DNA from 2 places in the Streptomyces sp. NPDC089424 genome. Region 2 is predicted to be linked to the other one. Evidence: riboswitches for the same ligand, from Rfam matches in the RefSeq annotation. Region 2 holds a riboswitch; the other holds the start of a gene.

Region 1 (5,324 bases), on a different contig from region 2:
CCTCAGAAGTGAACAGAGGGCCGGTGGTGACGCCTGTGCGCGTCGTCATCGCCCTCTGCCTGATAGCACCGTTCGTGGCCATGCTCTGGGTGGGCTCGTACGCGAAGACGGACCCGACCTTCATCGGCATCCCGTTCTTCTACTGGTACCAGATGGCCTGGGTCGTGATCTCCACCGCCCTGACCATGACCGCCTACTGGCTGTGGCAGCGTGACCAGCGCGCCCGCAAGACGCAGGGGGGTGCCGGAGCATGAAGGACGGTGTGAACGGCGTCGCACTCGCCGTGTTCATCCTCTTCTTCGTCGCCGTCACGGTGATGGGCTTCCTGGCCGCGCGCTGGCGCAAGGCCGAGAACGAGCACAGCCTCGACGAGTGGGGCCTGGGCGGCCGGTCCTTCGGGACCTGGATCACCTGGTTCCTGCTGGGCGGCGACCTCTACACGGCGTACACCTTCGTCGCCGTACCGGCGGCGATCTACGCGGCGGGCGCGGCCGGCTTCTTCGCGGTGCCGTACACGATCCTCATCTACCCGATGATGTTCGTCTTCCTGCCGCGGCTGTGGTCGGTCTCCCACAAGCACGGCTACGTCACCACCTCGGACTTCGTCCGCGGCCGCTTCGGCTCCAAGGGCCTGTCCCTCGCCGTCGCGGTCACCGGCATCCTCGCGACCATGCCGTACATCGCGCTCCAGCTGGTCGGCATCCAGGCCGTGCTGGACGTGATGGGCATCGGCGGCGGCGAGGACACCAACTGGTTCATCAAGGACCTGCCGCTGCTGATCGCCTTCGGCGTGCTGGCCGCGTACACGTACTCCTCGGGTCTGCGGGCACCGGCCCTGATCGCGTTCGTCAAGGACGCGCTGATCTACATCGTGATCGCCGTCGCCATCATCTACATCCCGATCAAGCTGGGCGGCTTCGACGACATCTTCGCCGCGGCGGGTGACAAGTACGCCGACGCCGGTGCGGGCGGACTGGTGCCGACCGCCGCCTCGCAGTGGACCTACGCCACGCTGGCACTGGGCTCGGCGCTCGCCCTGTTCATGTACCCGCACAGCGTGACGGCCGTGCTGTCCAGCCGCAGCCGGGACGTGATCCGCCGCAACTCCACGATCCTGCCGCTGTACTCGCTGATGCTGGGCCTGCTGGGTCTGCTCGGCTTCATGGCGATCGCGGCCGGCGTCAAGGTGGAGAACGGCCAGCTGGCGATCCCCCAGCTGTTCGAGAACATGTTCCCGGACTGGTTCACCGGCGTCGCGTTCGCGGCGATCGGCATCGGCGCGCTGGTCCCGGCGGCCATCATGTCGATCGCGGCGGCCAACCTCTTCACCCGCAACATCTACAAGGACTTCCTCAAGCCGGACGCCACGCCCGCGCAGGAGACCAAGGTCTCCAAGCTGGTGTCCCTGCTGGTGAAGGTCGGCGCCCTCGTCTTCGTCCTCGGAATGGACAAGACGGTGGCGATCAACTTCCAGCTGCTGGGCGGCATCTGGATCCTCCAGACCATGCCCGCCCTGGTCGGCGGTCTGTTCACCCGCTGGTTCCACCGCTGGGCGCTGCTGGCCGGCTGGGCGGTCGGCATGACCTACGGCACGGTCGCGGCCTACGGTGTCGCCTCCCCGACGCAGAAGCACTTCGGCGGCTCCTCGGCGGAGATCCCCGGCATCGGTGAGATCGGCTACATCGGCCTCACGGCGTTCGTCCTCAACCTGGTGGTCACGGTGGTCCTCACCTTCGTCCTGAAGGCCGTGAAGGCTCCCGAGGGCGTCGACGAGACCAAGCCCGGCGACTACACGGCGGACGCCGGCGACCCGGGAGTCAAGGCGGAGCTTCCCCCGGCGACCGCGGGTGCCGCCCACTGAGGCGCGGGGCCGTTGCGGCACGCGGCCCTGCCGCGTGAGCGCGAGCAGCAGCTGAACGACTCGCAGCGGGCCGCCGACATCACACGATGCGGCGGCCCGTCGTCGTACACACTGCCGCCATGGACATCGACATCCGCCTCGCGCACCCCGCCGAGTACGCCGCCCTCGGCGAGATCACCGCGCAGGCCTACCTCCAGGACGGACTCCTCGACTTCGGCGAGAGCGACGGCTACCTCGGCGAGCTGCGAGACGTCGCCAAGCGCGCGGCCGCCGCACAGGTGCTCGTGGCCGTCGCGCACGAACGCGTCCTCGGCGGCGTGACGTTCGTCCCCTCCGGCGGCCCCATGGCCGACATAGCCGCCCCCGACGAGGCGGAGATCCGCATGCTCGCCGTCGCCCGTCAGGCCCGCGGCCGAGGGGTCGGCGAGGCCCTGGTGCGTGCCTGCGTCGAGCGCGCCCGCGCCCTCGACGGCTGCGCCGGGCTCGTTCTGTCGACCCAGCGGACCATGCACGCGGCCCACCGCATCTACGAACGGCTGGGCTTCACCCGCACTCCCGAGCGGGACTGGAACCCCCTCCCGGAGCTGGACGACATCACGCTTCTCACCTACCAGTTGACGCTCTGAAGTCATCGGCGACACAACATATGGGGGTGCTGTCGGCACCCGACACCAGATGTATGCTCATGCTCGCTGTCGCCGCAGGGGAATCCGGTGCGAATCCGGAACTGTCCCGCAACGGTGTACTCGCGTGCGTCCGTCCCGAAAAGGGAACGCACGCCGGTTCAGTCCGAGGACCTGCCGACAGTGCGCCCGGCCGTCCGGCCCGGGTGCCCTGACGTCCGGGTCTCGTGGAATGGGCCGGTGGACGCGAACGCCCGTGCGCTCGTGTGCCCTGCCCTGCCCTCCGCGAGGCCCCCGTGCCGAGCGAGGGAGAGCCCCACGTGACCATCGCGCCAGCCGAACCGGCCGCAGCGACAACCGTGGAAGGGGAGACCGACGGACCCGGGACCGCGTTGCTGCGGACCCTGACCGAGCTGACCGCCGACCTCCCCGACGCCGACCCCGGCCGGGTCGCCGCCGCCGCGCTGCGCGGCCGTTCCGCGCGGGCGGACGAGAGCGAACTGCGGGAGCTGGCCACGGAGGCCGCCGCCGGACTGATCTCCGAGGACCCCGCCTACTCCCGGCTCGCCGCCCGGCTGCTGACCGTCTCCATCGCCGCCGAGGCCGCCTCCCAGGGGGTCACGTCCTTCACGGAGTCCGTGGCGGTGGGGCACCGGGAAGGGCTCATCGCCGACCGCACGGCCGAGTTCACGCGCCTGCACGCCGACCGCCTGGACGCCCTGGTCGACCGGGACGCCGACGACCGCTTCGGCTACTTCGGCCTGCGCACCCTGTACAGCCGCTACCTGCTCCGGCACCCGATCACCCGCAAGGTCGTCGAGACGCCCCAGCACTTCATGCTGCGCGTCGCCGCCGGCCTCGCCGAGGACGACACCACCCGGTCGGTGGACGAAGTCGCCGCGCTCTACGGGCTCATGAGCCGGCTCGACTACCTCCCCTCCTCCCCCACCCTCTTCAACTCCGGCACCCGGCACCCCCAGATGTCGTCCTGCTACCTCCTGGACTCCCCCAAGGACGAGCTGGACTCCCTCTACGAGCGCTACCACCAGGTCGCCCGGCTCTCCAAGCACGCCGGCGGCATCGGTCTGTCGTACTCCCGGATCCGCTCCCGGGGCTCCCTGATCCGCGGCACCAACGGCCACTCCAACGGCATCGTCCCGTTCCTGAAGACGCTGGACGCCTCGGTCGCCGCCGTGAACCAGGGGGGCCGGCGCAAGGGCGCGGCCGCCGTCTACCTGGAGACCTGGCACTCCGACATCGAGGAGTTCCTGGAGCTGCGGGACAACACCGGTGAGGACGCCCGCCGTACGCACAACCTGAACCTCGCGCACTGGATCCCGGACGAGTTCATGCGGCGGGTCGACGCGGACGCCCCGTGGTCGCTGTTCTCCCCGTCGGACGTGCCCGAGCTGGTCGACCTGTGGGGCGAGGAGTTCGACACCGCGTACCGCGCGGCCGAGAGCCGGGGCCTGGCGAGGAAGACCCTGCCCGCCCGTGAGCTGTACGGCCGGATGATGCGCACCCTCGCCCAGACCGGCAACGGCTGGATGACCTTCAAGGACGCCGCCAACCGCACCGCAAACCAGACCGCCGAGCCGGGCCACGTCGTCCACTCCTCGAACCTCTGCACGGAGATCCTGGAGGTCACGGACGACGGCGAGACCGCCGTGTGCAACCTGGGCTCGGTCAACCTGGGCGCGTTCGTCGTGGGCGACGGCATCGACTGGGAGCAGCTGGACGCCACCGTCCGCACCGCCGTGACCTTCCTCGACCGCGTGGTCGACATCAACTTCTACCCGACCGAGCAGGCGGGCCGTTCCAACGCCCGGTGGCGCCCGGTCGGCCTCGGCGCGATGGGCCTGCAGGACGTCTTCTTCAAGCTGCGGGTGCCCTTCGACTCGCCCGAGGCGAAGGCGCTGTCCACCCGGATCGCCGAGCGCATCATGCTCGCCGCGTACGAGGCGTCCGCCGACCTCGCCGAACGCAACGGGCCGCTGCCCGCCTGGGACAGGACCCGCACCGCCCGGGGCGTGCTGCACCCCGACCACTACGGCGTCGAGCCGACCTGGCCGGAGCGCTGGAGCGCGCTGCGCGAGCGCATCGCCGCGGTCGGCATGCGCAACTCCCTGCTGCTGGCGATCGCGCCCACCGCGACGATCGCCTCGATCGCCGGTGTCTACGAGTGCATCGAGCCGCAGGTGTCGAACCTCTTCAAGCGCGAGACGCTGTCCGGTGAGTTCCTCCAGGTCAACTCCTATCTGGTGCAGGAGCTGAAGGAGCTCGGCGTCTGGGACGCCCGCACCCGTGAGGCGCTGCGCGAGGCCAACGGCTCGGTGCAGGACTTCGCCTGGATCCCCGAGGACGTACGGCGGCTCTACCGCACGGCGTGGGAGATCCCGCAGCGCGGGCTCATCGACATGGCGGCCGCGCGCACCCCGTACCTCGACCAGGCCCAGTCTCTGAACCTGTTCCTGGAGACGCCGACCATCGGCAAGCTCTCCTCGATGTACGCCTACGCCTGGAAGTCGGGCCTGAAGACGACGTACTACCTGCGCTCACGCCCCGCGACCCGCATCGCCCGCGCGGCCCAGGCGCAGCCCCGGACCACCATCCCCGTCCAGGCGGCCACCGACCCCGAAGCGGTCGCCTGCTCCCTGGAAAACCCCGAGTCCTGCGAGGCCTGCCAGTGATGTCCACCCGTACCCAGAACCTTCTCGACCCCGGCTTCGAGCTGACGCTGCGCCCGATGCGCTACCCGGACTTCTACGAGCGCTACCGGGACGCCATCAAGAACACCTGGACCGTGGAGGAGGTCGACCTCCACTCGGACGTCGCCGACC
Region 2 (5,324 bases):
ACCGCGCCGACGGAGGCGCCCGACGACACACCCAGCAGCATCGGATCGGCGAGGGGGTTGCGCACCAGCGCCTGGAGCGCCGTGCCGCACACCGCGAGGCCCGCGCCCACGACACCGGCGAGCAGGACCCTGGGCAGCCGTACGTCGACGACGATCGTCTCGCGGACCGGGGTCCAGGTGGGGTCGGCCAGGGCGGGATGCACCCGGTTGAGCAGGATGCCCCAGACCTGGTCGGCCGGGACGCTGATGGAACCCGCGGCGATCCCGAAGGTGGCCGCGAGCACCACCAGCGCGGCCAGCAGCATCAGGACGAGGGGGTAGGGAAGCCGGGTGCCGCGCCGGACGGCGTCCGTCCCGGCCGGCTTTCGCGTGCCTGCCTGCGCGGTGGCGCTCTCGTCGGTCACGCCCGCGGCATCGGCCGTGCCGCTCACTTGAAGCGGTCCGGGTGGAGCTGGCGGGCCAGGGAGTCCACGCCGGCCGGCACCCGCACGCCGAGCACGGTGGACGACAGCGGCAGTACCGCGAACCGCTTGTTCCTGATGGCGGGCACGTCCTTCAGCGCCGGGCTGGCCAGTAGGAACTTCTTCTTGTCCGCGACCGGCTGATCGCCGTAGTCGTAGATCACGACGACCTCGGGCGCCCGCTCGGCGACCTGCTCGAACGACACGTCGCCGAACGCCTTGTCCAGGTCGGCGAAGACGTTCACCCCGCCCGCGCGTTCGATCATCTCGTTTCCGATGCCGGCGCCGCCCGCGGTGAAGGCGGTCTTGTCGCCGCTGTCGTAGACGAAGAGCTCGACCGGGGTGACCCCGGCGAGTTCGTCCTCGACCGTGTCCAGGGTGGTGTGGAGCTTCTTCAGCTCCGCCTCCGCGCGGTCCGGCACCCCGAAGATCTTGGCCACGTTGCGGATCTCCTGGTCCATCGTGGCCATGGTCACGGGTCCGGACGGGCATTCCTCCACGTTCAGGTAGGAGTTGATGCCCGCCTTGGACAAGGCGTCACGGCTGCGGCCCTCCTTCTCGTCGAAGGTGCTGGCGAACCCGCCGTAGGCGAAGTCGGGTTCGGCGGCCAGCAGCGTCTCGAACGACGGGTACTCCTCCGCGACGACCTCGATGCCGTCGTAGGCGTCCTGGTACTCGGGGAGGATGCTGTCGTCGAGGTAGGCCGTGCCCACCATCGACCTCTCCAGACCGAGCGCCAGCATGACCTCGGTGGCGTGCTGGTTCAGCGACACGGCCCGCCGCGGGGGCCGCTGATACGTCGTCTCCACCCCGCAGTTGGACAGCGTGACCGGGAAGCCCTCGGCCGCGGGGCCCGCCTGCGCGGCGTCGTCCCGGGTGGAGCCGCCACCGCAGCCGGACATCAGCAGGGCCGCGGCGGCGGTGGCCGACAGCAGGGACAGCGGGCGCTTGCCCATCATGGAGGGTCCTCTCACCGGAGGGGGAACAGGGAACGCGGAACGGTCAGGACGGACGGGGTCCGGGACACGGCCGGGAACGGCGGAGGGCGGCCGCGAACGGTCCGACCGGAGGTGGGGTGTGGGCGTCGGCGCGGTCAGGCCGCCGGTCCGGGAGCCGGCGTCGCCCCGGACCGGGCGGGCCCGGGCGGGGTGAAGACGTGGAGCTCCAGGATGTCCGGCAGCGCCACGAGGCCGGGGCCGCCCGCGCGCACCCAGGCGGCGACGTCCTCCGTCGCGGCCGGGTCGTTGACCAGGCCGAACCAGACCGGCCGGCCACCGGCGGCGCGCCCCTCGGACGAGGGCCGCACGACGACCACGTTCGCCTGGTCGCACGCGTCGAGGCAGTCCGTGACGAGGACGGGGGCGTCCTCGGCGAGCCGCGCGGTCTGCGCCGCGTGGTCCACCCCGGTCACCTTGGGGCTGCCGCAGCAGCAGTCACGGCACACGACGACCCGGCACGGCACCGAACATTCCGGCGACGTCTCGACAGGCATCACGACATACCCTCCTCCCCGGGGAAATCCGCCCCGGTCACGTCGAGGAGGCGACCGCGTGAGTCTCCTGGCTCTCGGGTCAGTGCTCGTCCCGGCCTTCCCACCCGCATCCGGGCAGTGGTTCGTTCGGGATCCGCTCGCCGATCACAGTGGCGGGACCGCGCCGGATTCACACCGGCTTCCTCGTTCCGCCGTCGCCTTTTCGCGGGACATCATGTCAGACGGGCCAGTCATCTCATACGCCGGCGGCGACGCCGGGCAGGGTGAGGTGGTGCACACGACCGGCGGGCGGCATGCGCAACGCGCCGCCCCGTCGCATCGACCGGGCGGCGCGTTGCGCGCTGTTGGGGGGGAGCCGGGGGTCAGCTGACCGGCGGCATGTCACTGGGACGTGAGTCGAGGCCCGCGCGGCGGTTGACCCACGAACCGCGCGTGAAGTCGGGCACGGCGACCGGACGGCCGCCCGCCGCGAGGGACTTGACGCTCAGCGGCACCGGGGAGCACCAGGCGGCGGCGTCGTACACGTCCATGTCGGGGACGAGTCCGGCGCGCATCTGCTGGACGGTGCGCCACTGCAGGACGTAGTCCATGCCGCCGTGCCCGCCGTTGTTGGCGGCGTCGTCACCGATCTTCTGCCAGAGCCAGTGGTCGAACTCCTTGAGGTACGCGTCGAACGACCGCCAGGTGTGGCCGCTGTGATCGGGCTCCACGTAGATGCGGCCGCCGCCGGCGGAGGTGACCCCGGCGTAGTCCTCGAAGATGCCGCGGCTGCCGGCCAGCGAGTTGATACGGCTGTACGGCCGCGGCGAGCTGACCTCGTGCTCGGCGCGGACGACCCGGCCCTGGGCGGTGTCGATCAGGCAGGTGACCAGGTCACCGTTGATGTAGGTCTCCTTCCAGCTCGGGTGGGAACGCGGCACGAAGCGGGCGCGGTAGTCGGCGAGGCCCCTGGGCTCGGTGGCGGTGGCGCGCAGCGTCGTGAAGCGGTCGCCACGGTTGATGTCCATCGCGGCGGCGATCGGGGCGAGTCCGTGCATGGCGTAGAAGGACGCGGTGCTGCGGGTGTGCCACAGCCGCCGCCAGGAGTCGGTGTAGTACGTGTCGGAGAAGAGCAGCTCGCGCAGGTCGTGCAGATAGCCGCCGTGGCCGTTGGTGACGTCGCCGAAGAGGCCGTCGTGGGCCATCTTGAGCATCGCCAGCTCGTTGCGGCCGTAGCTGCAGTTCTCGGACAGGAACAGGTGCCGCCGGGTCCGCTCGCTGGTGTCGACGAGGTCCCACAGCTCGTGCAGCTCGGTGGCGACGGGCAGTTCGACGATGGCGTGCCTGCCGGACAGCAGGGCGGCGCGGCCCTGCTCGTAGTGGAACTCCCAGGGAGTGGCGACGTAGACGAGGTCGATGTCCTCACGGCGCAGCATGCGGGCGTAGGCGTCGGCCGAGCCGCCGTACTCGGCGGGGCGGGGCCGTCCCTCGGCGACCAGTTTGTCGGCGGTTCGCCGGGCGCGCTCGGGGCGGATGTCGCACACGGCGGTCACCGTGCACCCGGGGACGGCGGCCCATCCCGAGGCCATGCCGTTGCCCCGGTTGCCGAGGCCGATCAGGGCGACGCGGACCGTGCGGTACGGGTCGAAGGGGACGTTGACCATCGACTTCTGACCGTGCCGCCGGGCCGGAGGGGCGTCGGCGGCAGGAGGGGCGGGGGCGGCGCCCGGTGCGGCGGCGGCCGTGGTGCCGAGCCCCGCGACGACGGCGCCGGAGGCCAGGGCCCCGCCCATGAGAGTACGGCGTGAGACAGCAGGGATTTCATGCATGACGCTGAACGCTCCCTTGTGGGTGGCCGACAGCTCTTGTTGCCGAACGACTTTGGCGAGCGGACGACGGAGTGTCAATAGGTGCTCGAAGAGAGGCTGTTGCGAGCAGAAATGAGCATCCAGCTGTCACGGGGGTGAGGGTGGAGCCGATCAGGCCCGCGGCGAGGCCTGCTGCTCCGCCTCGCCGAAGCGGGCCAGGGCGAGGGCGCCCGCGATGGAGGCGGCGAAACCGGCGACGGCCAGCGGTGCGAGGCCGTGGCGGGTGGTGTCGCCCAGCCAGACGATGCCGAACAGGGCGGGCCAGACTGTCTCCCCGATGACCATCGCCGCCGTGGCGGAGGTGACAGAACCGGACTGGAGGGCTTCGATCAGGAGCAGATAGCCGGTGATGCCGGAGAGGACCACGGCGTACACCGACGGGTCGGCGAGCAGGCCGGGCAGCGACAGTTCCGGCATCAGCCGGGCCCCGACGGCCGTCACGCCGAAGCTGATCCCGGCGAGGCCGCCGAGGACGGCCGCGCGGTGGCGCACGTCGCGCAGACGCGGGGTCAGCGCCCAGCTCACCAGGGCCAGCCCCACCGAGCCCACCAGGACCGCGAGCCGCATCCTCATGTCGCCGTCCCCGCCGGTCTCCCGGCCGGCCGCGATCGCCATCACCGCGAGCCCGCCGCACACCGCGACGACGGCGGCCCACTCCACCCGTCGCAGGCGGATGCGCAGCACGAACGCCGAGACGATCGCCGTCACGGCCAGCGCCCCGGCGACCGCCGCCTCGACGAGGAAGAGCGGGACCGAGCGCAGGGAGACCAGTTCGGCGCCGAAGCCCAGCGTGTCGAGGGCGACCCCGACGACGAACGGCCACTGCCAGGTGGCCCGCACGGCCGCGCCGGCGCCCCCGCCGGCCACCCTGCGCGCACCGAGCGCCTGGAACACGGTCGCCGTTCCCATGAAGAGGGCGGCGCACAGCGCGAACAGCAGCCCGAGTCCCATGACCGCAGGCTAATGCGCCGAGCGCGCGTGACCTCGGAGGACAACCCCCCGTGGTGTCGCCCCCGCCGGGTCCGGCCCGGGCTCCTGCGGCGCGTCCGCGCCACGGCGCTCGAATCCGGCCTGCACGCCGGAACAGACCCGGCACCGACGGCGAGGGCCAGGCCGCTGCGGCAATCCCGGCACGGCCGGACCGAGCCACCGCGGCGAACCCGACCCGCAGCGGGTGCCGCGCCCGATCTCCGGCCCTACGGCGGGCCCGCGCCGCCGCAACAGACCCGCGGCGCCGCACCATCCCACCGAAGCCCTACCCGCACCGAGTGCCTTGTCGCTGCGGCTAACCAGGCACGACGGGACCGCGCCGCCGCGGCGCACACCGGCACCCCCACCGCCGCAGTGCGCTCCGGCACCCGCAGACGCGGCGGACCCCGCACGACGGGACCGGGACGCCATTGCGTACACCGGCACCCCCACATGCGGCGGCTGCGGCGGGGCCCCGTTGCTCAGAAGGCGTCCTCCGTCTCGCCCTCCAGGAACGTCCCCAGTACCTCGATGTCCGCGATCCGGGAGGGGTCC

The links. Region 2 has a riboswitch for cobalamin ahead of ACIP2X_RS13010 ((2Fe-2S) ferredoxin domain-containing protein). Riboswitches for the same ligand answer to the same signal wherever they lie in the genome.
Region 1: it holds a riboswitch for cobalamin, as region 2 does, so the genes downstream of both, ACIP2X_RS16575 (ribonucleoside-diphosphate reductase subunit alpha) here and ACIP2X_RS13010 ((2Fe-2S) ferredoxin domain-containing protein) in region 2, are expected to answer to the same signal.

Annotation. Positions count from the first base shown of each region.
Region 1 is NZ_JBIVHU010000003.1:350,300-355,623, reverse strand. Features, by position in the region: gene ACIP2X_RS16590 (DUF3311 domain-containing protein) at 1-254, shown strand, start outside; gene mctP (monocarboxylate uptake permease MctP) at 251-1,861, shown strand; gene ACIP2X_RS16580 (GNAT family N-acetyltransferase) at 1,981-2,487, shown strand; cobalamin riboswitch at 2,504-2,681, shown strand; gene ACIP2X_RS16575 (ribonucleoside-diphosphate reductase subunit alpha) at 2,805-5,174, shown strand; gene ACIP2X_RS16570 (ribonucleotide-diphosphate reductase subunit beta) at 5,174-5,324, shown strand, end outside.
Region 2 is NZ_JBIVHU010000002.1:1,194,978-1,200,301, forward strand. Features, by position in the region: gene ACIP2X_RS13000 (FecCD family ABC transporter permease) at 1-305, opposite strand, end outside; gene ACIP2X_RS13005 (ABC transporter substrate-binding protein) at 428-1,420, opposite strand; gene ACIP2X_RS13010 ((2Fe-2S) ferredoxin domain-containing protein) at 1,555-1,953, opposite strand; cobalamin riboswitch at 1,993-2,183, opposite strand; gene ACIP2X_RS13015 (Gfo/Idh/MocA family protein) at 2,316-3,761, opposite strand; gene ACIP2X_RS13020 (hypothetical protein) at 3,912-4,751, opposite strand; gene ACIP2X_RS13025 (amidohydrolase) at 5,252-5,324, opposite strand, start outside.